3 regions of the Leclercia sp. G3L genome follow, and region 1 is predicted to be linked to each of the others. Evidence: predicted binding sites of a transcription regulator. Region 1 holds the regulator's gene; each other region holds the start of a gene.
What was found. Region 1 encodes Fur, which represses iron uptake genes when iron is present. Its sites were predicted from a motif close to ATAATAATGAGAACNACTATCAA; they were not measured.
Positions count from the first base shown of each region.

Region 1 (7,488 bases):
GTGGCCAGGGCTTCAAACGCCTGGTTGAAGAGGGTGCCGAAGTGGTTGCCGGTCAGCCGGTTCTGGAAATGGATCTCGACTACCTGAACGCCAATGCCCGCTCCATGATCAGCCCGGTGGTCTGCAGCAATATCGACGACTTCAGCGGCCTTGTGATCAAGGCGCAGGGTCAGGTTGTTGCCGGTCAGACACCACTGTATGAAATTAAAGGCAAATAAGTGCTCCTGAGTCAGCGTTAATGCCTGAGCGGCGGGGATATCCCCGCCGCTTTTTTTTGCAGCAATTGCCCCGATTATTCTCTTCAGAGACCTTTTTTTGCGTAACTAAAGGTTGTCACTACGCCCGGCTTATAAGATCATATGCCGTTATACGTCGTTTACGCTTTGAGGAATCCACGATGAGTGAGGCTGAAGCCCGCCCGAGCAACTTTATCCGTCAGATCATTGATGAAGATCTGGCCACCGGTAAGCACACTACCGTTCACACCCGTTTCCCGCCGGAGCCGAACGGCTACCTGCACATTGGTCATGCGAAATCGATCTGCCTGAACTTCGGCATCGCGCAGGACTACCAGGGTCAATGCAACCTGCGTTTCGATGACACCAACCCGGTGAAAGAAGATATCGAATACGTAGAGTCCATTAAGAACGACGTGCAATGGTTGGGCTTCAACTGGTCTGGCGACATCTGCTACTCCTCTGACTATTTTGATCAGCTGTACGCTTATGCCGTTGAGCTGATCAACAAAGGCCTGGCCTACGTTGACGAGCTTTCCGCTGACGAGATCCGCGAATACCGCGGGTCGCTGACCGCGCCGGGCAAAAACAGCCCATACCGCGATCGCAGCGTAGAAGAGAACCTGGCGCTGTTTGAAAAAATGCGTGCCGGTGGCTTCGAAGAGGGCAAAGCCTGTCTGCGTGCCAAAATCGATATGGCCTCGCCGTTTATCGTGATGCGCGACCCGGTGCTGTACCGCATTAAGTTTGCCGATCACCACCAGACCGGCAGCAAGTGGTGCATCTACCCGATGTATGACTTCACTCACTGCATCAGCGATGCGCTGGAAGGCATTACCCACTCGCTCTGTACCCTGGAGTTCCAGGATAACCGTCGCCTGTATGACTGGGTGCTGGATAACATCTCTATTCCGGTGCATCCGCGTCAGTACGAGTTCTCTCGTCTGAATCTGGAATACACCGTGATGTCCAAGCGTAAGCTGAACCTGCTGGTGACCGACAAGCACGTTGAAGGCTGGGATGACCCGCGTATGCCGACCATTTCCGGTCTGCGTCGTCGTGGCTATACCGCCGCCTCCATCCGTGAGTTCTGCAAACGCATTGGCGTGACCAAGCAGGACAACACCATTGAGATGGCGTCACTGGAATCCTGTATCCGCGAAGATCTGAACGAAAATGCCCCGCGCGCCATGGCGGTTATCGATCCGGTTAAACTGGTTATCGAAAACTATCCGCAGGGCGAAAGCGAGCTGGTGACCATGCCAAATCATCCGAGCAAACCGGAGATGGGCAGCCGTGATGTGCCGTTCAGCGCCGAGATCTGGATCGATCGCGCCGACTTCCGTGAAGAAGCCAACAAGCAGTACAAACGTCTGGTGATGGGCAAAGAGGTGCGTCTGCGTAATGCCTACGTGATCAAAGCCGAACGCGTCGAGAAAGATGCTGAAGGCAATATCACCACCATCTTCTGCACCTACGATGCTGAGACCCTGAGCAAGGATCCGGCCGACGGTCGCAAGGTGAAGGGCGTTATTCACTGGGTGAGCGCGGCACATGCGCTGCCGGTTGAAATCCGCCTGTACGATCGTCTGTTCAGCGTGCCAAACCCGGGTGCCGCAGAGGACTTCCTGGAAGTGATTAACCAGGATTCACTGGTGATCAAGCAGGGCTTTGCCGAGCCGTCCCTGAAAGCTGCCGTTGCTGGTCACGCGTATCAGTTCGAGCGTGAAGGCTACTTCTGCCTCGACAGCCGCTATGCTACTGCCGACAAACTGGTATTTAACCGTACCGTCGGTCTGCGTGATACTTGGGCTAAAGCGGGCGAGTAATCCCTTTCTCCTTTTGAAAAACGCCGCGTATGCGGCGTTTTTTTTGCCTGACCATTATGCCCTTAACCCTTTAAATCTTCGCGTTGCGAATTAATTATATTTTTTAAAACGGTTTACTTTCTCTTCCCTTTCGCAAATTAACCGTCATCGATACCAGATGCGCTGTTTAATTATTATTAATTAAAAATAAATCGCTCATTCTGAATATTATTTTAAATAAATATTCTTCCCCATTGGCTTTGTTACAAACCGCAACCAAATATGTGCGCTTTGTCATAATCCTGACTTTTGATCGCTGAAAAGCATTGATAATTCGCGTCGCGAAAAATAGTCTAAGGACAGGAGATGTAAGCGGGTATTTCCGGTTGCCTCCACTTTTTACTTTTTTGTTTTTCGCCGTTTAAGGCGCTTTTAATACGTCAAAGAGGATTAATTATGCGTACGTTTAGTGGCAAACGTAGTGCGCTTGCGCTGGCTATCGCCGGTGTTACAGCAATGTCAGGCTGGATGGTTTCTCCGAAAGCCCAGGCCGAAGGATTCATCGATGATTCAACCCTCACGGGCGGTGTCTATTACTGGCAGCGTGAACGTGACCGCAAAGATGTCGATGCAGACAAATATAAAACCAACCTGGCTCACTCCACCTGGAACGCCAACCTTGATTTCCAGTCCGGCTATGCCGCCGATATGTTTGGTCTTGATCTGGCTGCGTTCACTGCTATCGAAATGGCGGAAAACGGCGACAGCGGCCACCCGAACGAAATTGCCTTCTCCTCCAGCAATAAAGCCTATAAAGAGGACTGGTCCGGTGATAAGAGCGGGATCAGCCTGTACAAAGCGGCAGCAAAATTCAAATACGGCCCGGCCTGGGCACGCGGTGGCTGGCTTCAGCCAACCGGTCAAACCCTGCTAGCGCCGCACTGGAGCTTTATGCCGGGTACCTATCAGGGTGCCGAAGCCGGAGCCAACTTTGACTACGGCGATAGCGGTGCGTTGAGTTTCTCTTACATGTGGACCAACGAGTATAAAGCGCCGTGGCACCTCGAGATGGACAAGTTCTATCAGAATGACAGAAAAACCCGCGTCGACTATCTCCACTCCTTCGGCGCGAAGTACGATTTCAAAAATAACCTGATTCTGGAAGCCGCATTTGGCCAGGCTGAAGGCTTCATCGATCAGTACTTTGCCAAAGCCAGCTACAAGCTTGATATCGTGGGCGGCCCGCTCTCTACCACCTATCAGTTCTACGGCACGCGTGATAAAGCCGACAGCGGCACCGTAAACGATATTTACGACGGTACGGCCTGGCTGCAGGCGCTAACGTTGGGCTACAAGGTCGGTCAGGTCGATTTACGTCTGGAAGGAACTTACGTCAAGGCTGAAGGCCAGCAGGGCTACTTCCTGCAGCGTATGACCCCAACCTACGCGTCATCCAACGGTCGTCTGGACGTATGGTGGGATAACCGCTCCGACTTTAACGCCAACGGCGAAAAGGCGGTCTTCTTCGGGGCCATGTATGACCTGAGTAACTTGAACCTGGCGGGCTGGAGCGTCGGCGCGTCTTATGTCTACGCCTGGGATGCGAAACCGGCAGACTGGTTAATCAACAGCGCCGGTCAGCGTGAAGATATCGCCTCCAACAAGATCAAGGAATCTGCCTACAACCTGGATGCGATCTACACCCTGCAGGATGGGCGCGCAAAAGGGACCATGTTCAAACTGCACTTCACGCAGTATGACAACCACTCCGATATTCCAAGCTACGGCGGCGGCTACGGCAACATCTTCCAGGATGAGCGTGACGTGAAGTTCATGGTTATCGCCCCGTTCACCATCTTCTGATGACAATCCGGGCGGGGGCGCTCCCCGCCTGACTGGAGACCTCTATGCTGAAAAAAATCGTACTGGTCGCGGTGCTGGCATCAGGACTGGCCGCCTGCGCACAACCACAGACCCAGAAAGAAGATACCCGTCTGAAAGAGGCCTACAGCGCGTGCATCAATACCGCTGAAGGTTCGCCAGAAAAGATCGAAGCCTGTCAAAGCGTGCTGGACGTGCTGCGCCAGGAGAAGGCGCACGAACAGTTTGCGGCCCAGGAAACCGTCCGGGTGGCGGATTACCAGGCCTGTATCCAGGCGCGTAAAACGGGTAACAATCAGGACGTGACCAAAAACTGCGATAAAATCTGGCAGGAAATCCGCAGTAATAACGCGAAGTAATCAGCTGTTTGCCATGCCCGGTGGCGCTATGCTTACCGGGCCTACGGGTAATTTCACCCTTGTAGGCCCGTGTAAGCGCAGCGCCACCGGGCTTTTTTACAGGATGGCAGGCAAAAAAAAGCCAACCGTCAGGTTGGCTCAGAGTCTATGCAGAGATTACTTCGCGTCGTGCGCGTGGTCATCTTCGCGGCAGTCGCCTTCGGCACAGTGGCCATACAGGTACAGACTGTGGTTGGTCAGACGAATGCCATGACGTGCGGCAATTTCGCGCTGACGTAATTCGATGGAGTCATCGCTGAATTCGATCACTTTGCCGCAGTCGAGGCAAATCAGGTGATCGTGGTGGTGCTGCTGCGTCAGTTCAAATACGGATTTACCGCCTTCGAAATTATGACGCGTAACGATGCCTGCATCGTCGAACTGGTTCAGTACACGGTAAACGGTAGCCAGACCAATTTCTTCGCCCATGTCGATCAGACGCTTGTATAAGTCTTCCGCACTGACATGATGGTTATCCGGACCCTGAAGTACTTCCAGGATTTTTAACCGTGGAAGCGTGACTTTCAGTCCGGCCTTCTTTAATGCGGTGTTGTTGTCAGTCATGCGGAATCTGTCCTGTTGCTAAACGATTCACTTCTAAAGAAGAAGTGACAGAAAATGCACCTGGGATAATGCGTCTCATTATAGAACTGCCATGACGTAATGAAAACTGCAAGTCTCAAGTAAAGTATGCTTATAAAAACGTGGTACCGCCAACAAAGTTGTTACAAGGTTCCCCGTTTACTCCTGGATCATTGTACAGGTATGGCAGCGAAAGTTAAAAATTTGTAGCAATTATTTTGATTGGAATTACCTATCGATGCGGCGCAACTTTAGCGTTGCGCCGCGACATCATCAGGCGTTGAGGATGGCGTCGAGGTGCAGCTCTTCGCGGATCTGTTTAACCCATTTGTCCACGCGTTCAGCGGTCAGTTCTGGCTGGCGATCTTCGTCGATGGCGAGACCGACAAAGTTGTTGTCGTCGGCCAGACCTTTAGAAGCTTCGAAGTGGTAACCGGCGGTTGGCCAGTGACCGACAATCACCGCGCCGCGTGGCTCAATGATGTCGCGAATGGTGCCGAGGGCGTCGCAGAAGTACTCTGCGTAATCTTCCTGATCGCCGCAGCCGAACAGGGCAACCAGCTTGCCGTTGAAGTCGATCTCTTCCAGAGACGGGAAGAAGTCGTCCCAGTCACACTGCGCTTCACCGTAATACCAGGTCGGGATGCCCAGCAGCAGAATATCGTAACCTTCGATATCTTCTTTGCTGCTTTTCGCAATGTCATGCACATCGGCAACGTCTTTACCTAACTGTTTTTGAATGTTTTTTGCGATGTTTTCGGTGTTACCCGTGTCGCTGCCGAAAAAAATGCCGATGATTGCCATGAGTAAAATAACCTCTTGATACTTAATGGTATGGTGGCGCAATTTAGCCACGGATAAGGGCAATCATAGCAGAACAGAGAAGCCTGCGGAAACTGCTATCACGCAGGACTGCACTCTGTGCTACATGAAAGCAACAAGAAGGGGGGTTTTCTGACTTACGCTTTGCCGTGCCATTCCCCGAGCTGCGAAATCAGCATCTCTTCGATAAGCTCACTGCGGCTGATCTCACGAGCATTCGCCAGCTCATTCAGCGCATCGACGGCTTCAGCATTCAGTTTCAGCTCGACGCGTTTAAGCCCACGACTTTTATCGCGTTTAAGCTGATTGCGCTTATTAATGCGCAGCTGTTCATCACGCGAAAGCGGATTGGTTTTCGGTCGTCCCGGGCGACGCTCATTCGCGAACAGATCTATTGTCGTGCGGTCCGTGTGTTCTTTGGCCATGATTCTGAGACTTCGGGGGAAACAAGACACCCTGCTAATGCCCGGGCGATAAGCGCGCCATCATACATCACCGAAAACGGCACGCCAACGACTGGAGGCCTGCCGGCGACCAGTCGCTCTCTTTTTAATCAATTATTGATGTCAGCGAGGTAACGGCGGATAGCGCGCAGCACCGCGTCAGGTTTTTCAGCATGAACCCAGTGTCCGGCTCCGGCAATGACATGCGCTTTGGCCTGAGGGAATTGCGCCAGCAGCGCATCGCGGTACGCTTCGGTGACATACGGGGAATTGCCGCCAGTGATGAACAGGGTAGAGTGCGGCCACGCCGGGACCGCCTGCCAGCCGACGATCTGGTCATACTGATCCCACAGTACGGGCACGTTGAAGCGCCACTCGCCGTCAACGAAGGATTTCAGCAGGAACTGCACCACGCCTTCTTCATCCAGATGTTCACGCATCAGCGCCGCGGCCTGCTGGCGGGTGCTGACGCCGGCGTCCGTGACGGCGTTAATGGCGGCGAAGATCTCATCGTGGCGACGGACGTCATAATCCACAGGCGCGACGTCGATCGCTACCAGGCCGGCAATTCGCTCTGGCGCAATTGCCGTCAGCGCCATCACCGCTTTGCCGCCCATTGAGTGACCAATCAGGATCGCCTTTTCAATCTTGTGTTCATCCAGCGTATCCAGCAGATCCTGAGCCATATCGGCGTAGGTCATCTGCGGCGAGCGCGGCGACAGACCGTGGTTGCGCATATCCACCTGCAGCAGCGCGTGGTCGGTCACCAGATCCCGTGCCAGCACGCCAAGGTTATCCAGGCTGCCAAACAGGCCATGCACCAGGACGATGGGAGAATTATTGTGCGGCGATTGTGCAGATTGCGCTCGGGTATTCAATTTCATGGCAAAGTTCTTTTTTTACGTATGTCAGGTTAGGGTATCATGTTGACCATTCTGCCGCCCGGCTGCAAGGAAACAGTTAAATCTGACTTTTGCCGCCATTCTGGCTTGACGCTATCCGCTGTTGGGTTTTGACCTTATACTCCCAACGACTTGTATTCAGATAAGATATCGCACTGGATTAAGATGAAAACAATCGAAGTTGATGACGAGCTTTATCAGTATATCGCCAGCCAGACGCGGCACATTGGTGAGAGCGCGTCCGACATTTTACGGCGCATGCTGAAAATTGCCGCCGCCTCGCAGTCTGCCGCTCCGGCCATCAAAGAGACGCGCCAGCCAGCTGCTGTCGCGCAGGAAAAGCCGCTGTCGCCGGTAAAAGACAAAGTGCGTGCGATGCGCGAATTGCTGCTTTCTGACGAATACGCTGAGCAGAA
Region 1 covers NZ_CP088265.1:4,666,031-4,673,518, reverse strand. Annotated here, with positions in the region: gene nagE (N-acetylglucosamine-specific PTS transporter subunit IIBC) at 1-218, shown strand, start outside; gene glnS (glutamine--tRNA ligase) at 398-2,065, shown strand; gene chiP (chitoporin) at 2,501-3,907, shown strand; gene chiQ (ChiQ/YbfN family lipoprotein) at 3,952-4,284, shown strand; gene fur (ferric iron uptake transcriptional regulator) at 4,441-4,887, opposite strand; gene fldA (flavodoxin FldA) at 5,179-5,709, opposite strand; gene ybfE (LexA regulated protein) at 5,865-6,152, opposite strand; gene ybfF (esterase) at 6,281-7,054, opposite strand; gene seqA (replication initiation negative regulator SeqA) at 7,238-7,488, shown strand, end outside.

Region 2 (7,488 bases), 1.7 Mb from region 1:
CACCGCTTTCTCTACCTTCTTCAGCAAGTGCAGGTCAATAAAAGGACCTTTCTTGAGAGAACGTGGCATGGCTTATCCTCTAATATTATTTGCTACGGCGACGTACGATAAATTTATCAGTACGCTTGTTGCTGCGGGTCTTCTTACCTTTGGTCTGAACGCCCCACGGAGTTACCGGGTGCTTACCAAAGTTACGACCTTCACCACCACCATGTGGGTGGTCGACTGGGTTCATCGCAGTACCGCGAACGGTAGGACGAACACCACGCCAGCGTGCAGCACCTGCTTTACCCAGAACGCGCAGCATATGCTCAGCATTGCCAACTTCGCCCAGGGTAGCGCGGCAGTCTGCTTCGACTTTACGCATTTCACCAGAACGCAGACGCAGAGTGACATAAGCACCATCGCGCGCAACGATCTGAACGTAAGTACCAGCGGAACGTGCCAGCTGACCGCCTTTACCTGGTTTCATTTCTACGTTATGAACGGTAGAACCAACCGGGATATTGCGCATCGGCAGGGTGTTACCTGCTTTGATTGCAGCATCAACGCCAGACTGAATCTGGTCGCCAGCTTTCAGGCCTTTAGGGGCCAGAATGTAACGGCGCTCACCATCTTTGTACAGAACCAGCGCGATGTTCGCGGAACGGTTCGGATCGTACTCAAGACGCTCAACAACAGCTGGGATACCGTCTTTGTTGCGTTTAAAGTCAACAATACGGTAAGCCTGCTTGTGACCACCACCGATGTGACGAGTGGTGATACGGCCATTGTTGTTACGACCACCGGATTTGCTGTTTTTTTCAACCAGCGGAGCAAAAGGTTTGCCCTTGTGCAGCTCTGGGTTGACCACTTTAACGACGTGGCGACGACCCGGAGATGTCGGTTTACATTTAACAACTGCCATTGTATTACTCCTCCGACTTACTCAGCGCCGCCAACGAAGTCCAGGTTCTGGCCTTCTTTCAGGGTGACGTAAGCTTTTTTCCAGTCGCTACGACGACCGATACGCTGTCCGTGACGTTTAACTTTCCCTTTAACTACCAGGGTGTTAACGACTTCGACTTCGACTTCAAACAGTTTCTGCACAGCAGCTTTGATTTCTGCTTTGGTCGCGTCTTTAGCAACTTTGAGAACGATGGTGTTTGTTTTTTCCATCGCAGCAGACGCTTTTTCAGAAACGTGCGGTGCACGAAGCACCTTCAGCAGACGTTCTTCACGAATCATGCCAGCATCTCCTCAACTTGCTTAACAGCATCAGCAGTCATTACGACTTTGTCGAAGGCGATCAGGCTAACCGGGTCGATACCAGTCGCATCGCGTACGTCAACCTTGTGCAGGTTACGTGCGGCCAGGAACAGGTTCTCGTCCAGCTCACCGGTGATGATCAGCACATCTTCCAGAGCCATGTCTTTCAGTTTCTGTGCCAGCAGCTTAGTTTTAGGCGCTTCTACAGAGAAAGATTCGACAACGATCAGACGATCCTGACGTACCAGCTCGGACAGGATGCTTTTCAGCGCGCCGCGGTACATCTTTTTGTTAACTTTTTGACTGTGGTCCTGCGGGCGAGCAGCGAAGGTCACGCCACCGGAACGCCAGATCGGGCTCTTAATAGAACCTGAACGCGCACGGCCGGTACCTTTCTGGCGCCACGGCTTTTTGCCGGAACCAGTTACTTCAGCACGAGTCTTCTGAGCACGAGTACCCTGACGAGCACCAGCTGCATAAGCAACAACAACCTGGTGAACCAGCGCTTCGTTGAAATCACGACCGAAGGTAGTTTCGGAAACAGTCAGCGCGCTCTGCGCGTCTTTCAATACTAATTCCATTGCTATCCCCTTACGCCTTCACAGCTGGTTTAACGATCAGGTCGCTACCGGTTGCACCCGGAACTGCACCTTTAACCAGCAGCAGGTTGCGCTCAGCGTCAACACGTACTACGTCCAGGCTCTGAACGGTCACACGTTCGTTACCCAGCTGACCTGCCATTTTCTTGCCTTTGAACACTTTGCCCGGAGTCTGGTTCTGACCGATAGAACCCGGAACGCGGTGGGACAAGGAGTTACCGTGCGTGGCATCCTGAGTACGGAAGTTCCAACGCTTAACGGTACCAGCAAAACCTTTACCTTTAGAGGTACCGGTTACGTCAACTTTTTTAACTTCTGCAAACAGCTCAACGCTAATGTCCTGACCTACGGTGAACTCTTCGCCTTCAGCAAGACGGAATTCCCACAGACCACGGCCAGCTTCAACGCCAGCTTTAGCGAAGTGACCCGCTTCCGGTTTGGTTACACGGTTAGCTTTTTTAGCACCAGTGGTAACCTGAACGGCACGGTAGCCATCGTTAGCCAGGTCTTTAACCTGAGTAACGCGGTTTGCTTCAACTTCGATTACGGTTACTGGGATAGATACGCCATCTTCAGTGAAGATGCGGGTCATGCCCACTTTTTTACCGACTAAACCAATCATTGTATCAACCTCTCAATCGCTCGATGACCTGATTAACCCAGGCTGATCTGCACGTCTACACCGGCAGCCAGATCCAGACGCATCAGAGCATCAACGGTTTTCTCGGTTGGCTCAACGATGTCAACCAGACGCTTGTGAGTGCGGATTTCGTACTGATCACGCGCGTCTTTGTTAACGTGCGGAGAGATCAGAACGGTAAAGCGCTCTTTGCGGGTCGGCAGCGGGATCGGACCACGGACTTGCGCACCAGTGCGCTTAGCAGTCTCGACGATTTCCGCGGTTGATTGATCGATCAGACGATGATCAAACGCTTTAAGACGGATACGGATTCTTTGGTTCTGCATGAGACCAGAGCTCCAATTATTTTATAAACGAAAATGATTACTACTCAAACCCATTACGATTGATGGGAGAGTGTAACCGTTCTTACGTAGCCCCCCAATTGGGAGCATTGTTAGGCAACGAAAAACAGTGTTGCCTGGGTTCAGATTGAACCAGCTGTCAATTACGACAAGCCCGCGCATTATACGTAAATCTGGGCAGGACGCAAGCCCCGTTTAGGAAATAGACGGCACTGTTCAGTTTTGCGTGGTGGCTCGTAATTATTTTGTGATATTGCGGCGGCATGCCGATAGTCGGGAAGGCTTTACGCAGAGTTTTGTTTTGCGGTTTGTTTAACCTTACGGATTGAGTGGAGTATGGCCGCACACATTATATAGAGGCCATGAACGATGCTCACCACCCTCCCCTTCCTGTTTGTCTACCTGGTTTTAACCTGTTTATTAGTCCGAGAGGATATTCGTTCGCATCTGCTTCCGGACAAATACCTCTGTCCCCTTCTCTGGGCAGGTCTGCTGTATCACCTCTGTCTTCATCCTGATGTAGCCCCCTGAAACACCAGACAGTAGCTGTATCTCCAGATAAGAGATAGGCTTGAATATATGTCTAACACTAACGCCAATTTTGAGATGACCGGGATCCTGTTAGGACAAGAAGTCCGTAAACGTAAAACTCCTCAGGAGAAGATCGCCATTATCCAGCAGACGATGGAGCCGGGCATGAATGTCTCCCATGTCGCCCGCCTGCATGGCATCCAGCCCAGCCTGCTGTTTAAGTGGAAGAAGCAATATCAGGAAGGCAGCCTCACCGCCGTTGCGGCCGGAGAAGAAGTTGTTCCAGCTTCTGAGCTTACTGCTGCTCTGAAGCAGGTCCGGGAGCTTCAGCGCCTGCTGGGCAAGAAGACGATGGAAGTTGAGATCCTGAAAGAAGCCGTGGAGTACGCTCAGTCGCGAAAATGGATAGCGCACGCGCCCTTGTTGCCAAAGGACGGGGAATAGCCCTGGTCAGCCGCACCATGGGCGTGTCGCGTGCGCAGCTGTCACTGCGAATTAACCGTTCTGCCGACTGGCAGGACAGGCGCTGTAACCGGCGTGATGACGAAGCAGACGCTGAAATACTGTCAGAGATCCTCGATATCATCAGCGATATGCCCAGTTACGGCTATCGCCGTGTGTGGGGCATCCTGCGTACGCAACGTCGTACAGAGGGACTGCCCCCGTGAACGCCAAACGGCTTTACCGGCTTATGAGCGAGCATAATCTGCTGTTACTGCATGACAAACCAGAGCGGTCGAAGCGTGAACATAAGGGCAAAAATCGCGGTGGCAGAAAGCGATATGCGCTGGTGTTCAGATGGCTTCGAGTTCGGCTGCGACAACGGTGAGAAGCTGCGGGTCACGTTCGCGCTGGACTGCTGCGACAGAGAAGCCATAGACTGGGCAGCGAGCACAGGGAGGCTACGACAGTTCGACGGTGCAGGATGTGATGCTGAGGTCGGTGGAAAAGCGCTTCGGCGACGGGCTGCCGACCACACCGGTTCAATGGCTGACGGATAACGGTTCAGCATATACCGCGCATGAAACGCGGAGGTTCGCCAGAGAGCTGAATCTGGAGCCGTGTACAACAGCGGTGAGCAGCCCGCAGAGCAATGGCATGGCCGAACGGTTCGTGAAGACGATGAAGGAAGACTATATCGCGTTCATGGCAAAACCAGATGTGAGAACAGCCCTGCGAAACCTTGCAGCAGCGTTCACACATTACAATGAAAACCACCCGCACAGCGCGCTGGGATATCACTCCCCGAGGGAATATCGGCGGCAGCGGACATCGTTAACTTAAGATACAAAAGCTGTCCGGAGATGGCGGGTCAAGATCACCTCTGTCTTCATCCCGATTTCCTGACAAGTGCAGTCTTAGGTGCGATCGCGGGATATGCCGGCTTCGCGATTATTTATTGGGCTTATAAATTGATACGCAAACGAGAAGGGCTGGGATACGGTGACGTGAAATATCTGGGAGCGCTGGGCGCATGGCATGGCTGGTGTGTGCTTCCTGCTCTGGCATTATCGGCAGCCCTGCTGGCGACACTGTATCTTTTGATACTATCTCTGTGTAAACCCCGGGAACAGATATTAAAAAACCCGCTGCCTTTTGGACCTTTCATGGCGGCAGCAGGTTTGATGACAGGTGGAGAAAGCCTGGTCAGCTTTCCACTTTAATCTGCGACTGGAGGTAATTTTGCAGGCCGATTTTACCGATAAGATCCAGCTCAGTTTCGAGCCAGTCGATGTGCCCTTCTTCATCGGCCAGGATCTGAATCATCATATCGCGGCTGACGTAATCGTGAACGCTATCCGCATAAGCGATAGCTTCACGAAGATCTTTTGCTCCATCAAGTTCCAGCGCCAGATCGGATCGCAGCATCTCTTCGACGTCTTCACCGATACCCAGCTTGCCGAGATCCTGCAGGTTGGGGATCCCCTCAAGAAACAAAATACGCTCAATGTACTTATCGGCGTGTTTCATTTCATCAATGGATTCATGGTATTCAACATCGTTGAGGCGAGTCAGGCCCCAGTTTTTGAACATTCTCGCGTGGAGAAAGTATTGATTGATTGCGACAAGCTCATTTCCCAATAATTTATTGAGATAACTTATGATTTTAATATCACCTTTCATTTTAGTCCCTCCGCTTCCACTTATTGAAGCGTAGATGGGGCTACAGGGATGTCAAAAAAAAGAACGAGCCTCAGGCAATCTCTTTGAATTCCGGGATCTGCATCAATTCGTCCTGCATGATCTCACGGGCAGCGCGAACGCACTTACCGCATTGATTTCCCACTGGAACAAACTTACGCAGCTGCTGAAAAGATTGTGGTTGAAACTGGCGAACGGCCTGACGAATTTTTTTATCACTCACACCATTACATAAGCAAACGTACATAACCACTCCCGTTCAAAATATGCGCAAAGTGTAAGTGAGAATAATTATGATTACAATAGCACAAGCGCTCAGATACGGGGCGGGGGCCAACAAAAAATGCGAAAATTTGTGACAGGGAGAAGCGCCAGACAACAAAAAAGGACGCCGAAGCGTCCTTTTTAATTCAGGGATAATTAATTAGCCCAGAACTTTAGCAACAACACCCGCGCCAACGGTACGGCCGCCTTCGCGGATTGCGAAGCGCAGACCATCGTCCATTGCGATTGGGTGGATCAGGGTAACAACCATTTTGATGTTGTCGCCTGGCATTACCATCTCAACGCCTTCTGGCAGTTCGATGGTACCGGTCACGTCAGTAGTACGGAAGTAGAACTGTGGACGGTAGCCTTTGAAGAACGGAGTATGACGGCCGCCTTCGTCTTTGGACAGGATGTACACTTCAGATTCGAACTTGGTGTGCGGCTTGATGGAGCCTGGCTTAGCCAGAACCTGACCACGTTCGATTTCTTCACGTTTGATACCACGCAGCAGAACACCAACGTTCTCACCGGCACGGCCTTCGTCCAGCAGTTTGCGGAACATTTCAACGCCGGTACAGGTAGACTTGGCAGTCTCTTTGATACCAACGATTTCAACTTCTTCGCCAACTTTAACGATACCGCGCTCTACACGACCGGTAACAACGGTACCACGACCGGAGATGGAGAATACGTCTTCGATAGGCAGCAGGAACGGCTTGTCAATCGCACGCTCTGGCTCTGGGATGTAGGAATCCAGGTAGCCAGCCAGTTCGATGATTTTCTCTTCCCACTCTGCTTCGCCTTCCAGCGCTTTCAGCGCGGAACCGCGAACGATTGGGGTATCGTCGCCCGGGAAGTCGTACTGGGACAGGAGTTCACGAACTTCCATCTCAACCAGTTCCAGCAGCTCTTCGTCATCAACCATGTCGCATTTGTTCAGGAACACGATGATGAAAGGAACGCCTACCTGACGACCCAGCAGGATGTGCTCACGGGTCTGAGGCATAGGGCCGTCAGTCGCAGCAACAACCAGGATCGCGCCGTCCATCTGCGCAGCACCGGTGATCATGTTTTTAACATAGTCGGCGTGGCCCGGGCAGTCTACGTGTGCGTAGTGGCGAGTCGGGGTGTCATATTCAACGTGGGAAGTGTTGATGGTGATACCACGAGCTTTTTCTTCTGGTGCGTTATCGATCTGGTCGAAAGCACGAGCAGCACCGCCGTAGGTTTTTGCCAGAACGGTAGTGATTGCAGCAGTCAGGGTAGTTTTACCGTGGTCAACGTGGCCGATAGTACCAACGTTGACGTGCGGTTTTGTACGTTCAAATTTTTCTTTAGACACGGCTATATTCCTTACTATAGTGCTCTCCCCTTTGGAGAGAGCACGGGACTTAGGTTTTAATCCTGTGGATTATTTACCACGGGCTTCAATTACGGCCTGAGCAACGTTGTTCGGCGCATCATCATACTTCAGGAATTCCATGGTGTATGATGCACGACCTTTGGTCAGAGAACGCAGCTGAGTTGCATATCCGAACATTTCAGACAGCGGAACTTCAGCGTGGATCTTAACGCCAGTTACTTCAGATTCCTGACCACGCAGCATACCGCGACGACGGCTCAAGTCACCGATAACGTCACCGGTGTTCTCTTCAGGAGTTTCTACTTCAACCTTCATGATCGGCTCAAGCAGAACTGGTTTCGCTTTCTTAAAGCC
Region 2 covers NZ_CP088265.1:1,583,371-1,590,858, reverse strand. Annotated here, with positions in the region: gene rpsS (30S ribosomal protein S19) at 1-69, opposite strand, end outside; gene rplB (50S ribosomal protein L2) at 86-907, opposite strand; gene rplW (50S ribosomal protein L23) at 925-1,227, opposite strand; gene rplD (50S ribosomal protein L4) at 1,224-1,829, opposite strand; gene rplC (50S ribosomal protein L3) at 1,840-2,469, opposite strand; gene rpsJ (30S ribosomal protein S10) at 2,502-2,813, opposite strand; partial or broken gene LRS40_RS08925 (prepilin peptidase) at 3,201-3,359, shown strand; partial or broken gene LRS40_RS08920 (IS3 family transposase) at 3,438-4,646, shown strand; partial or broken gene LRS40_RS08915 (prepilin peptidase) at 4,685-5,026, shown strand; gene bfr (bacterioferritin) at 5,010-5,486, opposite strand; gene bfd (bacterioferritin-associated ferredoxin) at 5,557-5,751, opposite strand; gene tuf (elongation factor Tu) at 5,929-7,113, opposite strand; gene fusA (elongation factor G) at 7,183-7,488, opposite strand, start outside.
Region 2: a site for Fur is predicted at 5,786-5,808, ahead of bfd (bacterioferritin-associated ferredoxin). Genes of this name have one in related genera too.

Region 3 (7,488 bases), 2.1 Mb from region 1:
CATGTTGTCGATGTTCAGAGCCTGGTTTGCGCCGTTATCATCTTTACCATGCTGTTCTATTATCCGTTAAGAATGATTATTAATCCGAATTATGCGCGCGCCTTCTGGCGAAGAAATATACATAATTCCTTTTCGTCCCGAAACCAGTTATTTACATCTGCATTACTTATTTGCCTTATTGTTGGGCTTCTTCTGCTCTGTTTACCCTTTACGTCAGATATTATTGCCGGCTATCTGGTGCCAGTTATTTTCATTTTATTTACAATTGGCATCAGTCGATTTCGCTATCCGCTGATAATCCTGGGTTGGGCGTTGAGCGCATTGATGCTGCTGACCTATAACAGCAATTTTTTGCAGGGCGTGCAGAATGGTTACTCGCTGGCGTTTGTGCTGTCGGTACTTATCTCATTCGCCATCTGTCTGGCTTATATGTCGCGCATTTATCAGCGCAGCGAATGGCTTAAGCGTGGCTGGCAGGAGAGGGCGCTGGTCGATCCGCTGACCGGCTTGCGTAACCTGCGCGCCCTGGAGTCCTTTCTGACCGACAACAAGGGCATCACCCTCTGCTGTTTGCGAATGGATAACCTGGAGTTTCTGAGTCGTCATTATGGCCTGATGATGCGGGTGCAGTGTAAACGCGCCATCATTCGTGAGTTGCAGCCGTTGCTGATGCCTAATGAATATGTTTTCCAGATCCCCGGTAATGAACTGGTGGTGGTGCTCAGCGGCCCGGAAACGGGGGCGCGGTTACAGCACATTGTTGATCATCTGAATAGCCGTAAAATCTACTGGAACAACACCGGGCTGGATATTGAGTTTGGCGGCGCCTGGGGAGGCGTGGAGTACAAATGCGGTGAAAGTCTTTACCATACGCTGGGTCAGCTCAGCTGGCTGGCCGAAAAGTCCTGCCCGGCGCATCAGGTTCTGTCGCTGAATAACAGTCTGGAGACGGTCTCAGGGCAGACGACGGAGCGCGTGCTAATGCTCAGCCGGGTCAAACGGGCGCTGGATGAGGGCGACTTACGCCTGTATGCGCAGCCCATCCAGAGAGGCGATGGCGTGGGCTACCACGAAATCCTTTCGCGTCTGGAGAGCGAAGGGGAGATCCTGACCCCCGATAAGTTTCTGCCGCTGGTGGCGCAATTTAACCTGAGTCGGCGCTTCGATATCAGCGTGGTGGAGGCGTTGCTGGCATGGCTGCGGGATCATCCCTCGGAAAATTGCTGTGCGCGTTTCTCGGTGAACCTGATGCCCTTGACGCTGATGCAGAAAGAGGTCGCGACGGAGATCATTGCCCTGTTTGAACGCTACGGGATAAGGCCGCAGACGGTGATCATCGAGGTGACCGAAGAGCAGGCGTTCTCTAATTCGGAAGTCAGTATCGCCAACATTCAGCAGCTGCGTCACTACGGCTTCAAGCTTGCCATCGACGATTTCGGTACCGGTTACGCCAATTATGAACGTCTCAAGCGCCTGCAGGCGGATGTCATCAAAATTGATGGCTGCTTCGTGAAGGATATTTGTAGTGACAGTATGGATGCGATGATCGTGAAGTCCATCTGTAACCTGGCGAAGACCCGGTCCCTGTGTGTGGTGGCGGAGTATGTTGAAACGGAGGAGCAGCGCGAGATGTTGCTCGCCTCGGGGGTAGATTATCTTCAGGGGTATTTAGTGGGCAAACCGCGCCCGCTCAATGAATTACAGGCGTAAAAAAACCGGGGAGGATAAGTCCCCGGTTTTTTTTAGCTGATTACAGAACCAGTGCAGCGATAGACGCAGACAGGACGCTGACCAGCGTGGAGCCGTAAACCAGTTTCAGACCGAAGCGGGAAACCACGTTACCCTGCTCTTCATTCAGGCCTTTAATCGCACCGGCGATAATACCGATAGAAGAGAAGTTGGCGAAGGAGACCAGGAAGACGGAGAGAATGCCTTCGGCGCGCGGGGAGAGGGAACCGGCGATTTTCTGCAGATCCATCATCGCGACGAATTCGTTAGAAACCAGTTTGGTTGCCATAATACTGCCCACCTGCAGCGCTTCGCTTGCCGGCACACCCATTACCCAGGCTACCGGGTAGAAGATGTAACCCAGAATGCCCTGGAAGGAGATGCCCAGCACGGCAGCAAACAGGGCGTTCAGCGCGGAGATCAGGGCGATAAAGCCGATCAGCATCGCCGCAACGATAACCGCTACCTTGAAGCCTGCCAGGATGTATTCACCCAGCATTTCGAAGAAGCTCTGACCTTCATGCAGGTTAGCCATCTGCAGGTTCTCTTCACTCTCATCCACGCGGTACGGGTTGATCAGTGACAGAACGATAAAGGTGCTGAACATGTTCAGAACCAGCGCAGCAACCACGTATTTTGGCTCAAGCATGGTCATGTACGCGCCCACGATAGACATGGAAACGGTGGACATTGCCGTGGCCGCCATGGTGTACATGCGATTGCGGGACATTTTGCCGAGGATGTCTTTATAGGCGATAAAGTTCTCAGACTGACCCAGGATCAGGGAACTTACGGCGTTGAAAGATTCCAGTTTGCCCATGCCGTTCACTTTAGACAGCACGGTACCGATAGCGCGGATCACAATTGGCAGAATGCGAATGTGCTGCAAAATACCGATCAGGGCAGAGATGAAGACGATAGGGCACAGCACCTTCAGGAAGAAGAATGCCAGACCTTCATCGTTCATTTTACCGAACACGAAGTTGGTCCCTTCGTTAGCGAATCCGAGCAGTTTTTCGAACATCTCGGAGAAGCCTTTCACAAAGCCCAGCCCCACGTCTGAGTTCAGGAAGAACCAGGCGAGCAATACTTCAATAACCAGTAACTGAACAACATAGCGAATGCGGATCTTTTTGCGATCGCTGCTGACCAGCAACGCAAGCACGGCAACAACAACGAGTGCCAGGACAAAATGTAGGACGCGGTCCATATTTGCTCCAAATATGAGGCAGGTTTAATTTCGCTGCACATTCTATGAAACAAGCGTAAAGAAAACGAGATCAAAGCCACACTATAGTCACGTCCTGTGACGAGACTCAAAAATAGTGACATACGATACATTTTCGTTATGTTGTGTAAATGAATTAAAAGTTAAGTTTCTGTGCTACGCTTCACAAAGGTTGCGTGCACTTTTTGCCCGGCAGCCTATCCACGAGTCCAGCCTGCTTATTGTTCTTCGCTATCACTGTAATCAATACAAACAAACTAAATGAACTTGATAAGCATTCGCATTTTGATAGCATTAAACATAGCAAAGGCTATATTTCTGAGGCAAAAATGACCAATAGTCGCGTTGATGAGAGTAGCAGTGGCAGAGCAGCACGCAAAATGCGGTTTGCATTAATGGGACCTGCGTTTATTGCCGCCATTGGCTATATCGATCCCGGTAATTTTGCGACCAACATCCAGGCCGGGGCCAGCTTCGGCTATAAGCTGCTGTGGGTGGTGGTGTGGGCCAACCTGATGGCGATGATGATCCAGGTGCTGTCGGCCAAACTGGGCATTGCCACCGGTAAAAACCTCGCAGAACAGATCCGCGACCACTATCCGCGTCCGCTGGTCTGGTTTTACTGGGTGCAGGCCGAGATAATCGCCATGGCGACCGACCTTGCAGAATTCATCGGAGCCGCGATCGGCTTTAAGCTGATTCTGGGCGTATCGCTGCTGCAGGGCGCGGTTTTAACCGGTATCGCCACCTTCCTGATCCTGATGCTGCAACGACGCGGGCAGAAGCCGCTCGAAAAAGTGATTGGTGGCCTGCTGCTGTTCGTGGCAGCGGCCTATATTGTTGAGCTGATTTTCTCCCAGCCTGACTTCGTACAGTTAGGTAAAGGGATGGCGATCCCGAGCCTGCCCACCACCGAAGCGGTCTTCCTGGCGGCCGGGGTTCTGGGGGCGACGATTATGCCGCACGTGATTTACCTGCACTCCTCGCTGACCCAAAACCTGCACGAAGGGTCGCGCCATGAACGTTACTCTGCAACCAAATGGGACGTGGCGATCGCCATGACTATCGCCGGTTTTGTTAACCTGGCGATGATGGCCACCGCCGCGGCGGCATTCCACTTCAACGGCCATACCGGTGTTGCCGATCTCGATCAGGCCTATCTGACGCTGGAACCTTTACTCAGCCACGCGGCGGCCACCATTTTTGGCCTGAGCCTGGTGGCGGCGGGACTCTCGTCGACGGTGGTCGGAACCCTGGCGGGGCAGGTTGTGATGCAGGGATTTGTGCGCTTCCATATTCCCTTATGGGTGCGTCGCGCCGTCACTATGCTGCCGTCCTTTATTGTGATCCTGATGGGGCTGGATCCAACCCGCATTCTGGTAATGAGTCAGGTGCTGCTGAGTTTTGGTATTGCGCTGGCGCTGGTGCCGCTGCTGGTGTTTACCAGCGACAAGACGTTGATGGGCGATCTGGTGAACAGTGCATTGGTCAAACGGGCAGGGTGGGCGATAGTGGTGCTGGTGGTTGCGCTGAATCTGTGGCTGCTTATCGGCACGGCGTTGGGGTTATAAAAAAAGGCGCCGCGAGGCGCCTTTCTGATATTAGTGACGATGTCCGTGTCCGTGACCTTTGCGGCCGCGATGGTCATCACGATCGCGCCAGCCTTCGCGGTAGCCGCGCTCATAGGCGTTACGTTTATCCCATCCACGATGGTAGCCGTTGTCATGTTTGTGCCAGCGTTTGCCACGCCATTCATAATTACGATGCCAGTAGCCGCGGTCACGCCAGCCGCCACCGTCCCAGTAGTTACCGTAATTATCGCGATCGCCAATTTGTAATTTTACTGATGGCAACAGGGTGATTTCGCCAGCATTAGCGACCAGCGGAGCTGAAGCCATTAATACTGCTGCCAGAATCAGGGACCTGAACATTATTATTCTCCTTCACGATCGGAGCCGTAATCGGCTTGTTAACGCAATATTAAGGGGCGGTAAAGCCCCGGATAATCGCTTTAACTCCTAATTCAGAAGGCATAGCACTTTTTGCTAAAAGTGCTTTTAATTCGCGCTGAACAGGATAGATTCTATTTCGTTCAGTTCCTCAGGCGTGAAGTGACGATTCGCCAGCATACCTACGGCGTCGTCGATTTGCGCCGTTTTGCTGGCACCAATCAGCACTGAGGTGATAGCTTCGTGATGTAATACCCAGGCCAGCGCCATCTGCGACAATTTCTGATTACGGCGTTCGGCCAGCGCATTGAGTTTACGGACCTTCACCAGCTTCTCTTCCGTGATCTGATCCGGGTTCAGGAAGCGGCTGCCGCTGGCCGCGCGGGAATCTGCCGGGATCCCGTTCAGATAACGGTCGGTCAGCTGGCCACCCGCGAGCGGCGAGAATGCGATGCATCCCACCCCTTTCTGCTTAAGCACATCCAGTAATCCCTCCTCAGGGGCGCGTTCCAGCATCGAAAATTTAGGCTGGTGGATCAGGCAGGGGGTGCCTAAATCATCGAGGATCTCGATAGCCTGTTGGGCCAGCTCTGCCGGGTAGTTGGACAGCCCGACATACAGCGCCTTGCCCTGACGCACGACGTGGTCCAACGCTTTCATCGTCTCCTGCAACGGCGTTTCCGGATCCGGGCGATGATGATAGAAGATGTCGACATACTCCAGTCCCATCCGTTTCAGGCTTTGGTCGAGGCTGGCAATCAGGTATTTACGCGAGCCCCAGTCGCCGTAAGGCCCGTCCCACATGGTATATCCCGCTTTGCTCGAGATGATCAGCTCATCGCGCAGGGCGCTGAAATCTTCCTGCAGGATCCGCCCGAAGTTACGCTCTGCCGATCCCGGCGGCGGACCGTAGTTGTTGGCAAGGTCGAAATGGGTAATGCCCAGATCGAAGGCACGATGTAAAAGTTGACGGCTGTTTTCAATCAGGGTGGCGTCGCCAAAGTTGTGCCACAGCCCGAGGGAGATGGCGGGCAGCTTAAGGCCACTTTGCCCACATCTTTGATACACCATTGATTGATAACGGTTTTGATCTGCCTGGTAACCCATGAGTTTTTCCCTCTGCGTCAGAAAGTCATTCAGTGTATACGTTTACACCACGACCGAGGCAAACAGATTACCGCGCAAAAATACGTAAAGCATGGTTTCCACGCTCTGATTATTACCAATCCTGGACAGCTATCACGCTTCTTCAATACTCAAAGTGAAGTCAACATTATAAGGATAATAGTCATGCTTACCCCCTACACCGTCGCCGATTACCTGCTGGACCGCCTTACAGATTGTGGTGCCGATCATCTGTTTGGTGTGCCAGGCGACTACAACTTACAGTTCCTCGATAACGTTATCGCCAGCCCGGATATTGGCTGGGTGGGTTGTGCTAACGAATTGAACGCCGCCTACGCCGCGGATGGCTACGCGCGCTGCAAAGGGTTTGCCGCGCTGCTGACCACCTTTGGAGTGGGCGAGCTTAGCGCCATGAACGGTATCGCGGGCAGTTTCGCCGAGCATGTACCGGTTCTGCATATCGTGGGTGCACCGGGAAGCGCCTCGCAAAAAAGAGGGGAGTTGCTGCACCATACCCTCGGTGACGGCGAGTTTCGTCACTTCTATAAAATGAGTGAGCCCGTGACCGTCGCGCAGGCGCACCTCACCGAACAAAATGCCTGCTATGAAATCGACCGGGTATTGACCGAAATGCTCCGGGAGCGCCGTCCCGGCTACATCATGCTGCCTGCTGATGTGGCCAAAAAACCTGCCAGTCCGCCTGTAAGCGCTCTCATTGACCGTCTTTATGAAAGCGACAGCTTCCGCCTCGATGCCTTCCGCCAGGCGGCAGAGAAACGGCTGGCTGCGAGCGACCGCACCGCGCTGTTGGCCGATTTCCTGGTCCTGCGCTACGGTCTGAAAAACCAGCTCCAGCGCTGGGTGGAGCAGACGCCAATGGCGCACGCCACCCTGCTGATGGGTAAAGGAATTTTTGACGAGCGCAAACCGGGCTTCGCGGGCACCTATAGCGGTTCTGCCAGTGCGGGCGACGTCAACGAGGCCATTGAGGGCGCCGATACGGTGATCTGCGTGGGGACCCGATTTACCGATACGCTTACCGCCGGGTTCACCCATAAGCTTACGCATCAGCAGACAATTGACGTTCAGCCCCACGCCTCGCGGATCGGGGATGTCTGGTACACCGGGATCCCAATGTCCCAGGCGATTGAGGTGCTCTCCAGCCTGTGCCATCAGTACGTCAGCGCCACCGCGGCGAACCGTCCGGCACGGCAGCTGCATGCGGTCCATCCCGGCACGCTGACGCAGGATAGTTTCTGGAAAACGCTGCAAACCTATATTCGCCCCGGGGATATTATTCTCGCCGATCAGGGCACCTCGGCCTTTGGTGCCGGCGCGCTGCGGTTACCCGAAGACGTGAATTTTATCGTTCAGCCGATCTGGGGCTCGATTGGCTATACCCTTGCCGCCGCCTATGGCGCGCAGACGGCCTGCCCGGATCGCCGCGTGATTGCCATC
Region 3 covers NZ_CP088265.1:2,534,853-2,542,340, forward strand. Annotated here, with positions in the region: gene LRS40_RS13570 (EAL domain-containing protein) at 1-1,710, shown strand, start outside; gene LRS40_RS13575 (NupC/NupG family nucleoside CNT transporter) at 1,751-2,938, opposite strand; gene LRS40_RS13580 (Nramp family divalent metal transporter) at 3,286-4,527, shown strand; gene ypeC (DUF2502 domain-containing protein YpeC) at 4,558-4,887, opposite strand; gene mgrA (L-glyceraldehyde 3-phosphate reductase) at 5,014-6,012, opposite strand; gene ipdC (indolepyruvate decarboxylase) at 6,196-7,488, shown strand, end outside.
Region 3: a site for Fur is predicted at 3,224-3,246, ahead of LRS40_RS13580 (Nramp family divalent metal transporter). Genes of this name have one in related genera too.